2 regions of the Rhodococcus sp. JCM 9793 genome follow, and region 1 is predicted to be linked to the other one. Evidence: riboswitches for the same ligand, from Rfam matches in the RefSeq annotation. Region 1 holds a riboswitch; the other holds the start of a gene.

The links. Region 1 has a riboswitch for glycine ahead of ACZ46K_RS19420 (DMT family transporter). Riboswitches for the same ligand answer to the same signal wherever they lie in the genome.
Region 2: another riboswitch for glycine. It lies ahead of gcvP (aminomethyl-transferring glycine dehydrogenase); the one in region 1 lies ahead of ACZ46K_RS19420 (DMT family transporter).

The regions. Positions count from the first base shown of each region.
Region 1 is NZ_AP043721.1:3,747,014-3,755,600, reverse strand. It holds gene ACZ46K_RS19440 (DUF3097 domain-containing protein) at 1-757, shown strand, start outside; gene ACZ46K_RS19435 (NfeD family protein) at 826-1,257, shown strand; gene ACZ46K_RS19430 (SPFH domain-containing protein) at 1,258-2,478, shown strand; gene ACZ46K_RS19425 (VOC family protein) at 2,658-3,185, shown strand; gene ACZ46K_RS19420 (DMT family transporter) at 3,211-4,188, opposite strand; glycine riboswitch at 4,330-4,418, opposite strand; gene ACZ46K_RS19415 (hypothetical protein) at 4,474-4,989, opposite strand; gene ACZ46K_RS19410 (hypothetical protein) at 4,986-5,567, opposite strand; gene ACZ46K_RS19405 (TVP38/TMEM64 family protein) at 5,599-6,306, opposite strand; gene mutA (methylmalonyl-CoA mutase small subunit) at 6,557-8,425, shown strand; gene scpA (methylmalonyl-CoA mutase) at 8,426-8,587, shown strand, end outside.
Region 2 is NZ_AP043721.1:3,468,528-3,477,114, forward strand. It holds gene ftsR (transcriptional regulator FtsR) at 1-598, shown strand, start outside; gene ACZ46K_RS18135 (bifunctional nuclease family protein) at 740-1,213, shown strand; gene ACZ46K_RS18140 (MerR family transcriptional regulator) at 1,469-2,095, shown strand; glycine riboswitch at 2,163-2,260, shown strand; gene gcvP (aminomethyl-transferring glycine dehydrogenase) at 2,427-5,285, shown strand; gene ACZ46K_RS18150 (metallophosphoesterase) at 5,437-6,600, opposite strand; gene ACZ46K_RS18155 (substrate-binding domain-containing protein) at 6,603-8,408, opposite strand; gene ACZ46K_RS18160 (malate synthase G) at 8,559-8,587, opposite strand, start outside.

The DNA of each region.
Region 1 (8,587 bases):
GGCAGCCGAAAAGAACCTCGTGGTCGAGGACGTGGCGTCCGGGTGGTGCGGTGCGGTCGTCGGGTTCGAGCGCACCTACGACGGTGATTTCGTTCGCCTCGAGGACGCCGCAGGACGCACCCGCCTGTTCGCGATGCGCCCGGCCGCGTTCCTCGTCGACGGTGCACCGGTGACCCTGACCCGCCCGAACCCACGCTCCGCAGCGGCACCGACCCGGTCGGCGTCCGGGTCGGTGCGGGTCGAGGGTCTCCGTGCCAGGGTGGCGCGTGGTAGCCGCATCTGGGTGGAGGGCGTGCACGATGCGGCGCTCGTCGAGCGCGTGTGGGGGCACGACCTGCGTGTCGAAGGTGTGGTCGTCGAGCAACTCGAGGGCCTCGACAACCTCGGAGCGCGGCTCGCCGAATTCCGCCCGGGCCCCGGACGTCGGGTCGGAGTGCTCGCCGATCACCTGGTCTCCGGGTCGAAGGAGGAAAGACTCACCCAGAATCTGGGCCCGCACGTGATGGTGACCGGGCATCCCTTCATCGATGTCTGGGAAGCGGTTCGTCCGGCCGTATTGGGGATCGATGCGTGGCCGAAGATCCCCCGTGGTCAGGACTGGAAGACCGGGGTCTGCCAAGAGTTGGGTTGGGGCTCACCGCAGGAAGGATGGCGCCGCGTATACGGCGCCGTGTCGGGATTCCGGGACCTCGAATCACCGCTGCTCGGCGCGGTGGAACGCCTGGTGGATTTCGTTACCGAGCCCGAAGGCATCTGACCACCACACGTCGAGGTCTCCTCGCAGCGCATCTGCGGGAGGTGTCCGGATTGTGCCAGGATGGGCATGTGACGGCATTGATTTGGCTCATCGCCGGTGTCGCGTTGGCCGCCGGCGAGGCATTGACCGGCGACTTCGTCCTGTTGATGTTGGGTGGAGCTGCGCTGGCGACCGCGGGTGTTGCTGCCGTCACCGATCTGCCCGTGTGGTTCGACGCCTTGGTGTTCGCGCTCGCGTCCGTCGTCCTGTTGTTGGGAGTGCGCCCGCCGCTGCGGCGTCGTTACGCGCAGCCGCCGGCCCTGACGACGGGAATCGATGCGTTGCCGGGCAAGCACGCGCTGGTACTCGAGTCGGTCGATGCACATGCGGGTCGGGTCAAGATCGACGGCGACGTCTGGACGGCGCGACCGCTGGACGAGACCGAATCGTACGAAGCCGGAACAACCGTGACCGTGATGGAGATCGACGGCGCAACCGCTGTCGTGTGGAGGGGTCCGTAGATGGAAGCATTGATCGTGCTCGCCGTACTGGTGGCACTGGTAGTGATCGTGATGATCAGGTCGGTGGCTCTGGTGCCGCAGGCCGAGGCCGCCGTGATCGAACGACTCGGCCGGTATTTCCGCACGGCGTCGGGACAGTTGACGTTCCTGGTGCCGTTCGTGGACAGGATCCGCGCGAAGGTGGATCTGCGCGAACGCGTCGTGTCGTTCCCGCCGCAGCCGGTGATCACCCAGGACAACCTGACCTTGAGCATCGACACGGTGGTGTACTTCCAGGTCACCAACCCGCAGGCAGCGGTCTACGAGATCAGCAACTACATCGCCGCCGTCGAACAGCTCACCGTGACCACGCTGCGCAATGTCGTCGGCGGTATGACGCTCGAGGAAACCTTGACATCGAGGGACTCGATCAACGGACAGCTCCGCGGAGTACTGGACGAGGCCACCGGACGGTGGGGTCTGCGGGTGGCTCGCGTCGAACTGAAGAGCATCGATCCGCCGCCGTCGATCCAGGAGTCGATGGAGAAGCAGATGAAGGCGGATCGTGAGAAGCGCGCGATGATCCTGACCGCCGAGGGGCATCGCGAATCCGCGATCAAGACCGCCGAAGGCGACAAGCAATCCCGCATTCTGTCGGCGGAAGGCGCCAAGCAGGGGGCGATCCTCGAAGCGGAGGCCGATCGGCAGTCGCGGATCCTGCGTGCGCAGGGTGACCGGGCTGCCAGCTACTTGGAGGCCCAGGGTCAGGCGAAGGCGATCGAGAAGGTGTTCGCGGCGATCAAGGCGGGCAAACCGACACCGGAACTGCTTGCCTACCAATACCTGCAGACGTTGCCGGAGATGGCGCAGGGCGACGCGAACAAGGTGTGGCTGTTGCCCAGCGATTTCGGGGATGCCCTCAAGGGGTTCGCGAAGAACCTCGGCGCCCCGGGCGACGATGGGGTGTTCCGATTCGAGCCGAGTCCGGTCGAGGAGGACCTGCAGCGCCCCGAGGACGACTCGGCGGAGGTCGAGGACTGGTTCACCACCAAGAGCGACCCGGCGGTGGCGAAGGCCGTCGCCGAAGCCGAGGCCGTCGCGCGCAAGCCTGTCGATCCGGCAGTCCCCGCTTCGGCTCCGCAGGCTCTGCCGCCGTCGCGACCTGCGCGGGGCGGATTTATGCCCACCGGCGAACCCGAGCAGGCAGCAGACCCACAACAGCAGAATCCGCCCCAGCAGTAAGGTATTTCTGCTCGTACTCGTCGCGGCCTGCACATCCGATGTGCGGGCCGCGATGCTGCCTCCATCCCATGACGGGACGGCCGTCGCTCAGGTCGGTGTGCGATCTAGGACAGGATCTGACCTAGTTTGTTCCTACTGTTGTCGAGAGCGACCAAGGCAGCGATGAAGGGAACCGAGAAATGACGAGCACCGAGACTCCCGCTGGTTACACGACGATCGCCCCGTGGGTGGTCACCGACGACACGGGAGCGTTCCTCGACTTCGTCACCCAGGTGTTCGACGGTGAGGAACTTGCGAGCGTGATGACCGAGGACGGCTCGATCGGGCACGGCGAGATCAGGGTCGGCGACACTGTCGTGCTGGCCTTCGACCGCCGTCCGGACTGGGAGACGATGCCGAGCTTGTTGCGCGTCTTCGTTCCGGACGCGGACGACGCGTTCTCGAAGGCCGCCGCGGCAGGCGCTCGGGTGATCACGTCACTGTCGGACAATGCCTTCGGGCAGCGCGGCGGACGCATCAAGGACCCTTTCGGCAACATCTGGTGGGTGATGAGCCACGTCGAGGATGTCGCCGAGGACGTGATGTGGGAGCGGCTGCAGAATCCCGTGTACGCCGAAGGTATGCGCGTGGCGCAGGAAACCCTCGACGCCGAATTGAGCGGACGGAGTCATGGACGGAGCAGCGCACCGGTGATGCCACCGACCTGACCTGCCGCGGCGGTGATGCAGTGCCTCAGCGCCGGTGACCGGTCGCGAGGGGCAGCGTCATCGCCGCGACGATCATCCCGGCTCCGAGGACGGCGAGGAGTGAGATGGATTCGCCGAACGCCAGGGCGCCGAGGATCAGCGCGACCACGACCTCGAGATACGACAGACCCGACAGTTCCGCCGCCCTCAGATGCTTGCCTGCGACGACGAGCAGGCCCAGAGCGAGCAGACCGCACACCACGAAGAAGCCGGCGGCCCACGCCCAGTTCGTGGCGGTCATGCCTGTCATGTCAGGGCGGGTGACCACGACCATGGCTGCGGTGGCGACGGCGCCGAAGGCGAAGTTCCAGAAGCTACGGACGTCGGCGGGCATGTCGGAGCGGTACCGGTAGCAGAGCAGGGCCAGGCCGTAGAAGATGCCCGACGCGACGCCGAACACCGTGCCCAGGGTCTCCTGTTCGGACCCTGCCGACGGGTCACCGCCGATCAGACCGGCGGCCAGCAACATCCCTGCGAACGCGGTGACCAGGGACAGGGCGTCCAGGCGCGTGATCGATTCTTTGAGGAGAACCCTGGCCAGCACCGTTGCGAGGACCGGACCGAGGTAGTGCAGCACCACGGCGCGCGACAGATCGATGAGCAGCGTGGAAGACATGTAGGTGGCCAGCGACAGACCGAGGAACACGCCGCCGAGCACGATCGACGGGGACAGTCGCGTGCGGCGGATCGCGCCGAGCCGGCGCGAGAAGACGATCAGGAGCATCATGCCCAGGGCGCCGACGAGCATGCGGCCCAGTGTCAGTGCTTCGCCGAGTGCCGCGCCGGGCGGAGTCGCCATGCGACCGAACAACCCGGCGGCTCCCATCGCGGTCGCGGAGATCACGATCGCCGCGATGCCGAGGTGTCGATTCGGGCTGGGCCGCGACGGCGGGGGAGTAGGCGACGGTGTGACAAGGGACGGAACAGGCTGGACGCGCATGGGCGCGCCGACGGTCGAGGCCACGGAACTTCCTCAGGACAGGGTGCATCACGCACCGGGGGCGGTGGTTCCCCGCTCTGTCATGGGACCTGAGAGCTTTCGCGGATCCGTTCGGATGCGCCTACACCGTCGGTGAGCCCCGAAGGGCTGCTTTCCAGAGTTGCCTCGCATGCGGCGGTCTGTGGGCCTGAGAGATTCCCGGAGAGGTTGCTCCTTCGGCGCCCGCAGATGCGGGACTCTCCCGCCGCGGTTCAATGGCATATTCAATTGCGTCCGTGAGTATGCCAGGAAGGTCGCGGACGCGTGGTCTCAGGTGATCAGAGCGTGGCCGACCCCACACGCCGCCGCGGCCCACAGCACGCTCGTCGATGTACCGATGATGAATTGCTCGGATGCCTGCGGTTCGCGTAGTTCCGGATACCGGGCCAGGCCTTTGACGGCCATGATGATCGCGATGCCTTCCGGCCACCCGGCCAGGATCGATGCGGCGACCGCACCGCGTTCGAGGACGCCGATGACCCGGCCGCCGCGCAGTGGTCCCGGTGGTGGTGTCGGCGTCGGCCCCGCGTCCGGTTGCCGGCGGGCGATCCGGAACGCGACGAGCACCGCCGGGCCGCCGCCGGTGATGGCGACGAGGGTGGTGAGGGTGAGCGTCGCCCCGAGCGCGAAGCCCTGAGCGGGGCCGGTGGCGGTCGCGGTCAGCGCCGCGATACCGAGTGCGATGCCGGTGATCGCCGCTCCGATCCACACCGGGAGACGTGGAATCAGGGACAGTGCCGGCGCGACGGCTGCGACAGCGAGGAGCACCAGTGAGGCGACGGTCAACGGTCGGCCCTTTCGAGGAGTCGGTGCAGGAGGGCGCGGCCGGCGAATTCGGCTTGCCACCCGGCAGTGAGCAGACGCTGGGACACAGCCTGTTTGCTGATGGCGAGTCGGGTGGCGATCTCGGCCTGGGACAGTCCGGTGCGGGCAAGTGCGACAGCTTCGACACCGTGATCGGTGCGGCGCAGCACGATCGTCGCGAGCAGGGTCAGAGCGGCGTCGACGTCGGATGCGCATTCGGTGTCGGCGCCGTCGGCAGCGATACGGCCGGGTGCGTTCTTGGCGCGCTCGACGGCAGTTCGGGCGTGCTCGAACGCGGGACCGCGACCGGCGCGGGTCTGGGCGGGCAGTGGTGTCTCGACGGGACCGATCCCGATGCCGATGCTCCAGTGGTTCCGGTCGAGGAGAGCCAATGCGAGATCGACGACGGTGCCGGGGTCGTCGGACACGGCCTGGACCTCGTCGCCGGCGGTGCGTTCGAACTTGCGGAGCATGGGAGCGTCGCGGAGTTCGTCGAGCAGATCTGCGACGCGGTCGACGTCGCGGCGACTGCCGCGTTGGTCGACCGTCAGCACGTACATGAATCAAGGATGGAGCCTTGAATGGTGAAAATCAAGCCTTCAGGCTTGCCTCGTCCACGTTCTCTTCCGGGTCGGTGATGGCATCGAGTGCCGACCCTGCCGGCTGAGGCAGCCGCGCCTCGAGTAGAAGTCCGCCGACGCCGAGCGTGATACAGATCGCCGTCACCACCATCAGAGCAGGACTCGACTCCCCGGTGAGCACATCCCCCAGAAGCACCACGGCGACCGTGCCCGGCAGAATCCCGACGATCGTCGCGAGGGTGTAGGGGAGCAGACGAACCGCCGACACCGCGCAACAACAGTTCACGACGAAAAACGGCGCCGCGGCGATCAATCGCAGTGATCCGACCGCGAGCCAGCCGCGTCGCGCGAGGCGCAGATCGACGGCCTTTGCTGCGGGGTGCGTCAGATACGACGCCACGACGTTTCGGCCCAGGGCTCGTACCAGCACGAACGCGAGAATTGCGCTGACGGTGGTTGCTGCACCGGTGACTGCGATGCCGACCACGGGACCGAACAGCACGCCGGCGCTGAGGGTGAACACCGTGCGCGGTATCGGGCTGATCGTCACCAGGGCATGGACGGCGAAGAAGATCAGGATCAGAAGGGGGCCGTCGACCGATTCCGACCATTCGCGGATCTGAGCGATCGACGGATGGGGGAGCAGAAGCGCTGCTGCGACGAAGCCTGCGAGAAGAACGAGGATGCCGATGACCCTGCGGTCGCTGAGAATCCTCATCACAGGACGCCAGCCTACCTGCCGCCGTGCGCCCACACCGGGCACGGAGGGATACGGACTGCAGGATCACACCGCCGCATCCATCCGGTTAACGATCGTTAGAGAAACTGTGGTGATCCCCACGTGAGCGGACCGGAGTGTGCGGCTAGCATCACAACCACATCGGCTTAGTGTCTTGCGAGGCGTCATGCCCCGCGGCCCACCCCGGCCGCCCGAGAGCCTGCCCACCCGCAGTAGGAGGAAATCGCACGTGTCATTAGCAGCAGAGGCCGAGGACGCCGCACGCGCATACGCGCAGTGGCAGCAAGCGGTCGCGGGCGTACTCGCGAAGTCGCGCCGCGTCGATCCGGCAGAACTCGGCCCGGAGCCGCAGCGTCTGCTCGAGACCACCACCTACGACGACGTGACGGTCGCCCCGCTCTACAGCGGCCGTGACGAACGCCCGGAGGCACCCCTGCCCGGGCAGTTCCCGTACACCCGTGGCGGCTCGTCCACCCGCGACGTCAACGCCGGTTGGCTGGTCAGTGCCCGATTCGACGGAACCGACGCCAAGAACCTCAACGAGCGCATCCTCGACGCCCTCGAGAACGGCGTCAGCGCGCTGTGGCTGCAGGTCGGCGACGGCGCACTGCCCGTCGCTGGACTGTCCGCGGCACTCGACAAAGTGCTCGTCGACCTCGCGCCCATCAGTCTCGACGCCGGCAGTGACCTCGCTGCCGCCACCGAGGCCCTCTACACGCTGCTCGACGCCCGTACCGACGTCGCCGACCGCGGCGCAGTGCGTATCGCACTCGGCGCCGCACCGTTGACCAGTGCTTTCTCCGGCCGCGCCGACATCACGGTCGACGAGGCCGTCGCACTCGCCGCCGCGGCCGCAGAGCGAGTCGAGACCGTCCGCGCCTTCACCGTCGACGGCACCGCCTTCCACAACTCCGGTGCATCCGACGCCGAGGAACTCGGCGCGGCCATCGCCGCCGGTATCGAGTACGTCCGCGCACTCGTCGCGGCAGGGCTGTCCGCGCAGCAGGCCCTCGGCCAGATCGAGTTCCGGTTCGCGGCCACGGACGACCAGTTCCAGACCATCGCGAAGTTCCGCGCAGCGCGTCAACTGTGGGCGCGTGTCGCCCAGGTCGCCGGAGCGAGCGACGCCGGAAACGCACCGCAGCACGCGGTGACCTCCGCGGCCATGATGGCGCAGCGCGACCCGTGGGTGAACATGCTCCGCACCACCCTCGCTGCGTTCGGCGCCGGAGTCGGCGGCGCCGACGCCGTCACCGTCCTGCCGTTCGACGCTGCGCTGCCCACCGGCGCCGTCGGAGTATCCGAAGCGTTCTCCGCGCGCATCGCCCGCAACACGAACCTGCTTCTGCTCGAGGAATCCAACCTCGGACGCGTCCTCGATCCGGGCGCCGGATCCTGGTACATCGAGGACCTGACTGCGCAGGTCGCGGCCAAGTCGTGGGAGTTCTTCCAGCAGATCGAGTCGGCCGGTGGTTACCGCGCGGCGCTCGATGCCGGGCTGGTTTCCGAGCGCATCGCCGCGACCCGCGCTCGCCGCGACTCCGACATCGCGCACCGCAAGACTTCCGTGACCGGCATCAACGAGTTCCCGAACCTCGGCGAGGACCCGCTGCCCGCCGGCGTCGCCGACTCGGGTGCCTTCGCCGCGCGCTACGCGGCGCCGTTCGAAGCGCTGCGTGACCGCTCCGATGTGTACCTCGCCGTGCACGGCTCCCGTCCCACGGTGCTGCTCGCACCGCTCGGACCGGTCGCCGAGCACAACGTCCGCACCACCTTCGCCAGCAACCTGCTCGCGGCAGGTGGCATCGACGCGGTCAACCCCGGACCCGTGGATCCGAGCGACGACACCCTCGCCGCCGCGGTCCGCGACTCCGGCGCCACCATCGCCGTGTTGTGTGGCACCGATGCCCGCTACGGCGAGCACGCCGGCACCGCCACTGCGGCGCTGCGCGCCGCCGGGATCGACACTGTGCTGCTCGCCGGCCCCGAGAAGGCCGTGGGGGATGCACAGGGCGACAACCGTCCGGACGGTTACCTGACCGCGCGTATCGACGCGGTCGCTGCACTGACCGACCTTCTGAACACCCTGGGAGCGTAAGTGAGCATCCAACCCGAGATCGGCAGCTTCGCCGATGTCCCGCTGACAGATCCGGATTCCCCGGACACCACTGCTCCCACCGCAGAGCAGACCGCCGCGCTCGTCGACTCCGTTGCGTCCGCGAACAACTACACCGCCGACGACGTCGTGTGGAACACCCCC
Region 2 (8,587 bases), 280 kb from region 1:
GCCGTCGGGTTACCGCCGGTTCTCCATTGCGGACTGTGAGCGGCTCCGGTACGTCCTCACCGCGCAGCGTGATCAGTACCTCCCGCTGAAGGTGATCAAGGAACAGCTCGAGGCGATAGATCGCGGCGCAGCAACGGTGGGAGCCGTCGACACTCGTCCCAAACGACCGCGTCAGCTCGCGGTTGCGCGGGGCGAGGTTTCTCCCGAGGACCTTCGGACGGACCGTCAGATTCGGGTCGGTCGTGACGATCTCTGCGAACGGGCCGGGATCGACACGGTGTTCCTCACAGAGTTGGTGGGCGCGGGACTCCTCACGCCGGGTGCTGCAGGGTTCTTCGACGACGACGCGGTGCTGCTGGCACGGACCGCGAAGGCGATGTCCCAGTTCGGACTCGAAGTCCGGCACCTCCGCGCGTTCAAATTGGCGGCAGACCGTGAGGCGGGCCTTGTCGCCCAGATCGCAGGACCGATCGCCAAGGGACGCGATGCAGGGGCACGTGAACGTGCAGAAGAGATGGTGCGTGAGTTGGCTGCGTTGTCTCTGACGTTGCACACGTGCCTCGTCAAGGCAGCAGTACAGGGATCACTCGATCGTTGACGTAGCCCGCAGCGGCATCACCCACGAGCGTGGCCCTCTTCCGGATTCGGGCACCTGACGTACACGGAGGAGCGCATTAGAATTCAGGCAGTACGGTCAGCGGGTACGACGACTGACAGGCAGCGGGACGGAGGCGCCGCAATGAGCGAGATGAGGATAGTCGGTATCCGAGTCGAGCAACCGCAGAACCAGCCGGTCCTTCTGTTGCGCGAAGCGGACGGTGAGCGGTACCTACCGATCTGGATCGGTCAGATGGAAGCAACCGCCATCGCGCTGGAACAGCAGGGTGTGGAGCCGGCGCGGCCACTCACGCACGACCTGATCAAGAATCTTCTCGATGCATTCGGCCATGCCCTTCTGGAAGTTCGGATCGTGGATCTCCAGGAGGGCACCTTCTACGCCGACCTCGTCTTCGACGGCGAGATGCGGGTCTCGTGCCGCCCCTCGGACGCGGTTGCAGTCGCTCTGCGCACCGGTGCACCGGTGTTCGCCGAGGAATCGGTGCTGGCCGAAGCAGGTCTCGCGATGCCCGACGAGAAGGAGGACGAGGTCGAGAAGTTCAAGGAGTTCCTCGAATCGGTCTCACCCGACGACTTCAAGGCAACCGACGGCTGACTTGACCTTCTCCGCTGGTGGATCGAGTCGAACGTTGTTCGACGACGCCCGGCAGCGAACCCGTGTAACGTCGAACGTTGCTTTCCGTGTCGGCGTGTTGCTGCCCGTCGTGAATCACACAGGGCGTACGCTTGGTTGATCCGCTACGGGTTCAAGTCGGGTGAACCGGAGGATGCACGGGATCGGATGCGGTGGGGAGATCCGCCTGGTCGGTGGTGGCGAGGGACAACGGGGCGCGCGAGAGGAAGTCACAAAGTGCGAGATCGGCCGCAAGGACAGCAACTCGGTGCCGACACCGGCGATCGCGTGGCTTCGGTACCGGTATCGGACACCTCCGAGGATCTGCAGCCGGGGCTGTTTCCCGACAACTCGGTGCCCGATGAGCTTGTCGGCTATCGAGTGCCGATCGCATGTCAGATTGCGGGCATCAGCTACCGCCAACTCGACTACTGGGCACGCACCAACCTCGTGGTGCCGTCCATCAGGAGCGCGGCGGGGTCCGGAAGTCAGCGGTTGTACTCGTTCAAGGACATCCTGGTTCTGAAGATCGTCAAGCGGCTCCTCGACACCGGTGTCTCTCTGCAGAACATCCGTGTGGCCGTCGACCATCTCCGGAGCCGTGGCGTGCGGGATCTGGCCAAGATCACACTGTTCTCCGACGGCACCACCGTGTACGAATGTACGTCCCCGGAAGAGGTCGTAGACCTGCTTCAAGGCGGACAGGGTGTGTTCGGTATCGCGGTCAGCGGCGCAGTCCGGGAACTGACCGGCAGTATCGCGGATTTCCCGGCCGAACGTGCCGACGGATACGCTGTCGAGGAGAAGCCCGAGGACGAACTGGCTTCCCGCCGCCGCAACCGTATCAATCGACGCATCGGATAGGGCATAGGTCACGCCCCGGGGAGCGCGGCCTCGATCGGTGCAGTTGTGCTCTAGAATCGTTGTGCGTCGCCGTCCCGCGGGAGAGCCCCGGACCAACACGTCCGGGCGCCGAAGGAGCAGCACCTCCCCGTCAATCTCTCAGGCACCCAGGACCGCGTGAGCTACGACGTCTCTGGAAAGCGGTGGGAGCACCCACCCGCCCACGGGGAAAGGTCCGCCTACCGGGACCGAATCTCTCAGGCGCTCGCCCCGCGAGCTCAGGACAGAGGGGGAGGAAGCACCCGTGCCGACCGAGCACGAGTGAACCTCGCCGACCAGCCTGGGAGCTGCGATGACAGATGCCGTCACCTGGAATTTCGCCGATCGTCACATCGGACCCGATGCGCAGGGAATGCGCCGGATCCTCGACGTCGTCGGAGTCGATACCCTCGAGGATCTCGCCGCGAAGGCACTTCCCGCCGGAATCCTCGACGACCGTGACGGCGAAGTTGCCGACGGACTCGATGTTCTGGACGCACCGCTGAGTGAACACGAGGTCTTGGCCGGCCTGAAAGCACTGGCGGCCCGCAACACCGTCGCCACGTCCATGATCGGACACGGCTACTACGACACGCTCACTCCGCCGGTTCTGCTCCGCAACATCATTGAGAATCCCGCCTGGTACACGGCGTACACGCCGTACCAGCCGGAGATCAGTCAGGGCCGTCTCGAAGCGCTGCTCAACTTCCAGACCATGGTCGCCGACCTGACCGGGATGGAGGTGGCGAACTCGTCGATGCTCGACGAGGCCACCGCAGCGGCCGAGGCCATGACGTTGCTGCGTCGCGCGAATCGCAAGTCGAAGAGCCCCCGATTCGTAGTCGACGCCGACCTGTTCACCCAGACCGCCGCGGTGCTCGCGACGCGTGCCGAGCCGCTCGGCATAGAGCTCGTCGCCGCGAACATCGTCGACGATGGACTGCCGGACGGTGAATTCTTCGGTGTGGTCCTGCAGGCGCCGGGCGCGTCGGGCCGGGTGTTCGACGTCGCTCCCGTGATCGAGGCTGCGCACGAGCGCGGCGCGCTGGTTGCGGTGGGCGCGGACCTCTTGGCGTTGACGTTGATGACTCCGCCGGGAGAGAAGGGTGCCGATGCATGCTTCGGCACCACTCAGCGCTTCGGTGTGCCGATGGGCTTCGGTGGCCCGCACGCGGGATACCTGGCAGTGAACGGTGCGCACACGCGGAATCTCCCGGGTCGGCTGGTGGGTGTCTCGGTGGACGCCGACGGTGCCCCGGCCTACCGGCTTGCGCTGCAGACCCGTGAGCAGCACATCCGCCGGGAGAAGGCGACCAGCAACATCTGTACCGCACAGGTGCTTCTGGCCGTGCTCGCCGCGATGTACGCGTCATACCACGGTGCGGAGGGCCTGACCGGGATCGCGCGGCGCGTGGCTTCGCATGCATCCGGCCTCGCGGCCCAGCTGCGCGGCGGTGGTGTCGAAGTCGTTCACGACGAGTTCTTCGATACCGTCCTCGCCCGTGTTCCGGATCGCGCTGCCGAGGTGGTGGCAGCAGCACACGAGCGCTCCGTCAATCTGCATCTCGTCGATACGGATCACGTGTCGATCTCCTGCGACGAAGCGACGACGGACGCGCACGTCGCAAGTGTGTTGGCTGCATTCGGTATCGCTGCTGAAGGGTCGCCCGGCGACGGGCCCCTGTCCATCCCGAAGGAGTTGGGCCGTACCAGCGAGTTTCTGCAGCACGAGGCGTTCACGAAGTACCGGACGGAAACCGCGATGATGAGGTACCTGCGACGGTTGTCCGACAAGGATCTCGCGCTCGACCGCACGATGATCCCGCTCGGATCCTGCACGATGAAGCTAAACGCTGCGGCGGAGATGGAAGCCATCACGTGGCCGGAGTTCGCGGGCCTGCACCCGTTCGCTCCTGCAGATCAGACCGAGGGAATCCGGGCACTCATCTCGGATCTCGAACGCTGGCTCTGCGCAGTCACCGGATACGACGCCGTCACCCTGCAGCCGAATGCCGGTAGCCAGGGTGAATATGCAGGTCTGCTGGCCATTCGGCACTATCATCTGAGCCGCGGTGACGACCACCGCGACACGTGCCTGATCCCCTCGAGCGCGCATGGGACCAACGCCGCATCGGCTGTCATGGCCGGTATGCGTGTCGAGGTCGTTGCGTGCCGCCCGAACGGTGACGTGGACCTCGACGATCTGCGGGCGAAGATCGCCGACCACGCCGAACGGCTCGCCGCGATCATGATCACCTACCCGTCGACCCATGGCGTGTACGAACACGAGATCGAGGACATCTGCGGTGCCGTGCACGACGCCGGCGGGCAGGTGTACATCGACGGTGCGAATCTCAATGCACTCGTGGGTCTGGCGCGACCCGGCAAGTTCGGCGGCGACGTCAGCCACCTGAATCTGCACAAGACGTTCTGTATCCCGCACGGTGGCGGCGGGCCGGGTGTCGGCCCGATCGGGGTACGTTCGCACCTCACGCCGTTCCTGCCGGGTCATCCGGCCGTACCCGAGCTCGGCGGTGGGGGACCGGTATCGGCTGCACCCTACGGGTCGGCGTCGATCCTGCCGATCACGTGGGCATACATCAAGCTCATGGGTGCGCGCGGGCTTCGGCAGGCGTCGCTGACTGCGATCGCGTCGGCGAACTACATTGCACGACGCCTCGACGAGTACTTCCCGGTGCTGTACACGGGTGCGAACGGGATGGTTGCGCACGAGTGCATCCTCGACCTGCGTCAGTTGACCAAGGACACCGGTGTCACCGTCGACGACGTGGCCAAGCGTCTCGCCGACTACGGATTCCATGCGCCGACGATGAGTTTCCCCGTGGCCGGAACTCTCATGGTCGAACCCACCGAGAGTGAAGATCTGAGCGAGATCGACGAGTTCATCGATGCGATGGTCTCGATCCGGGGGGAGATCGACAGGGTCGGGGCAGGGGAGTGGGCGGTCGACGACAACCCGCTGAGAGGAGCACCGCACACCGCGGAGTGCCTGGTGGGGGAGTGGGACCATCCATATTCTCGTGAGATCGCGGTGTACCCGCTGGGGAAGGGGCGTGCGAAGGTGTGGCCCGCGGTACGTCGAATCGACGGCGCACACGGCGACCGCAATCTGGTGTGCTCGTGCCCTCCGCTGGAGGCCTACAGCAGCTGAGAGTGCCGGGGCTGCGGACTGTCGTCCGCAGCCCCGAGCGTTCCGCATGAAATATTCTGAACGATACGGAACTCCTAGAAATACAGAATATTGTCCCACGCTCTGCAACACTCTCACCTTCAACCCCCCTATACGTCAGGGCGGGGCAAGTCTATTTTTGCGTGACGAGCTCGAGTACGGAGATCTCGGGAGGTGTTGCGACGCGCACCGGTGGACCCCAAGCGCCGGCTCCCTGGGAGGTGTAGATGGCAGTGTCGCCGAAGTGATCCAACCCGGTGACGGTGGGGTTCGCCGCGGACACGAGGTATCCGAGAGGCCACATCTGGCCGCCGTGAGTGTGCCCGGACAGCTGTAGGTCCACACCGAGGTTCTGGGCTTCGAGGACGTGCTTCGGCTGGTGTGCGGCGAGGAGGACGAAAGTCTCCGGTGACAGCCCGTCGACCGCGCGGGGGAGATCCGCCGCATCCGGTGCCGGCGCGGTGTAGTCGTAGACACCAGCGATGACGATCTCGTCGCTGCCTCGGGTCACGGTGACGTTTTCGTTTCGCAGGGTCTGTACACCGAGGGTTTCCCAGTGGTCCAGCCAGGACAACGCATCGTCGGAGTAGTACTCGTGGTTGCCGCTGACCCCGTAGACGCCGAGCGGGGCACGAAGCTCGGAGAGGGGTGCGAGGTCGTCGCCTACGAACTCGATGGTGCCGTCGGCGAGATCTCCGCCGAGAACGATGAGGTCGGGTTGCTGTTCGTTGACCTGATCGACGACTCCCTGCACGAATCCGGCGCCCCTCGCAGGGCCGACGTGCAGATCCGTGATCAGGGCGACGCGGAGTCCGTCGAACCCGTCCGGGAGTCCGGGCAGAGCGATGGTGGAGTGGACGAGTCTGGGGTTGGCCGCTTCGATCAGGCTGCCATAGCCGATCGTGGCGACTGTGGCGGTGACGAGCGTGCCCGTTGCGATACGCAGGGCACGGCGTGGTGGTCGTTCGGAGGTGTCGAGGTCGGAGGAGTCGTCGGTGCGGAACCGACGTACGAGTCTCGCTCCGAGGCAGAATACTCCGATGACGAGGATTCCGAGGATCAGGTAGAGCCCGGCGGCGAACCAGCTGTAGCCGACGAATCCCAGTGGGCGTGCCCATGCGGGGTCGAGGACGGTGCCGGTGACCGACGCGGCCAACGCTACGACGAGTAACACCACGAGGGCGAGATCGGCGACGAAGGCGCTCTTTCCGGTGAGGCCGGGGGCCCGTACGAGGCGGCGGTGGAGCCAGTAGGTGATGAGGGCGAGGAGCGTCCCCGCGACGAGCAGTCGGATCACGGTCAGGAAATGAGCTTTCGGAGTAGGTCGGTCAGGTCGTCGTTCGCGGTGGTCGCGAGCGTGGAGTACGACCCGCCGGTGCGGTCGGTGAGGGCTTGCAGTGTCTGGGAATCGGTGACGTCGTCGCCGAGGACGACGAGGTCTACCCGGACCGGCGCGGCGCTGTCGGTGAGGTCGTCGATTCCGTCGAGAAACTCTTCGGCTGTGCTTGTGCTTGTGTCGGAATCGGCGCTCGTGCGGGTGTTCCGGTCGTCCATGCTCTTGTCGTCACTGTCGAGGATCACGAGCATCGAGTTCGGTCTGGACGGATCGTAGTTCTCGACGGCGTCGGCATACGCGGCGAGGATCGATTCGTACACCGGCGCGGTCTCGGTGGGGGTGACCGCGCCTAGTGCCGAGGACAGCGCCGCGCGCTGCTCGAGCGTAAGTGCGTCGCGGGCGACGGCGGTTCGGTAGGACGATGTGTCGCCGAAGACGTACATCCCGACGATCGCGGAATTCGGGGCACGGCGGAGGACGCGGTCGATGGCGGCTGCGGTGTCGTCGAGTCGGGTGCTGTCTTCGTCTGCTGCGGCCATGGAGGTGCTGGTGTCCACGAGCAGGGTGGTCTTGGTCGGTGGCTGTGGATTGACCCTGATGTCGAGCAGTGTGTCTCCGACGGAGGAATCTGCCGCGGCGAGAACACTCGTGACAGGAGGGTATGTGAAGTCGGACGTATCGGAGCCTGTGTGTTCTGCGGCGGAGCGATCGGGGGAGTCACCGCCTTCGTTGCGGAATCCGTCGTCGAGGAAGCTCTGTGCTCGGTCGGGGCTACGCACGTAGTCGATGAACTGCCCAGCGGCCCGGGACAGTGTTTCGTCGACCCAGGCGGCGCTGGGCACCACCGCGGGGAAATCGGCGACGGGGGAGGCGCCTGCGGGAAGGAAGCTTGAGAGGTCGCGGGCGGTGCCGTCGGTGACTGCGTCGTACAGTTGCTTTTCCGTCACGGGCACAGCATGGATCGGGGAGTCTGGGGTGGTGTTCGCGGCGAGCGCCGTGAGTGCGTCTGCGGTGGTGGGTCCTGCGGCAATATCGAGAGCGTTGGCGCCGAGCGCGAGTTCCGTCATTGCGGTCACGGTTTCCGGGGACTCTGCTTCATCCTGGGTCAGCGGTCCCGTGCCGGTGGCGGCGACAGCTTCGAGTGCGGGCTCGGTAGCGGCACTGCTGGTTCCGGTGGGCAGGGCCATCCTCAGCGATTCCCAGGATCCGAGGCCGAGTGTGCTGAGGGATCCGGGGGTGGCCTGCAGCGACGGTAGGTCGTGCCATGCGACCCCAGCGGTCGTGAGTCCGTTCTGGAGGGCGGTGGGTGCGGCGAGAACGATAGGGGAGATGGCGAGGGATCGACGTTGCCCGCTCGCACTCGTGCCCGCGCGGTCGGCTGCGCGGGTGTCGACGGGTACCCAGAGCGCAGGCTCTGGACCGAGTTCGGGGTTCCAGGTGTCGGTGGCGAGGGCTGTGGCTGCGGTGGGGGATTCCGTGGCGGTGACGTGGGCGGTGATGCAGTAGTCGCGGATCACGGGTGCGACGTCGGTGTTCCATGTGGCGGCGAGGTCGGTGAGGGTGCGGGCGATGAGTGGGTCGGCGGCGATGTGGAGTTCGGCGTCACCTTCGACGCAGGTCCCGGCCGCTTCGGTGGCCTGGTCGTCGATTCGGTCGCGGAGTTGGAGCCAGCCGACGACGCCGAGAACCAGGAGGGCGACGGCGACCAACGACACGATGATGCCTGCGCTGACGCCACGTGTTCCACCGGATCCGCGATGTCGAGCCACTTGATTTCTCGCCTCGTTTCGTTTGTGGTCGGGCCCCAGCAGTCTAATGACGCGCGATGTCGGTGGTCCGTTGCAGGCCGGATGGTGTGACGATGGGCCCCGATCCACGCGGATCGGGGCCCATCGGTTCGGGTCGGGCGGTGCCGGAGGTCAGGCGTTGGCGGCCTTGTACTCGCGGC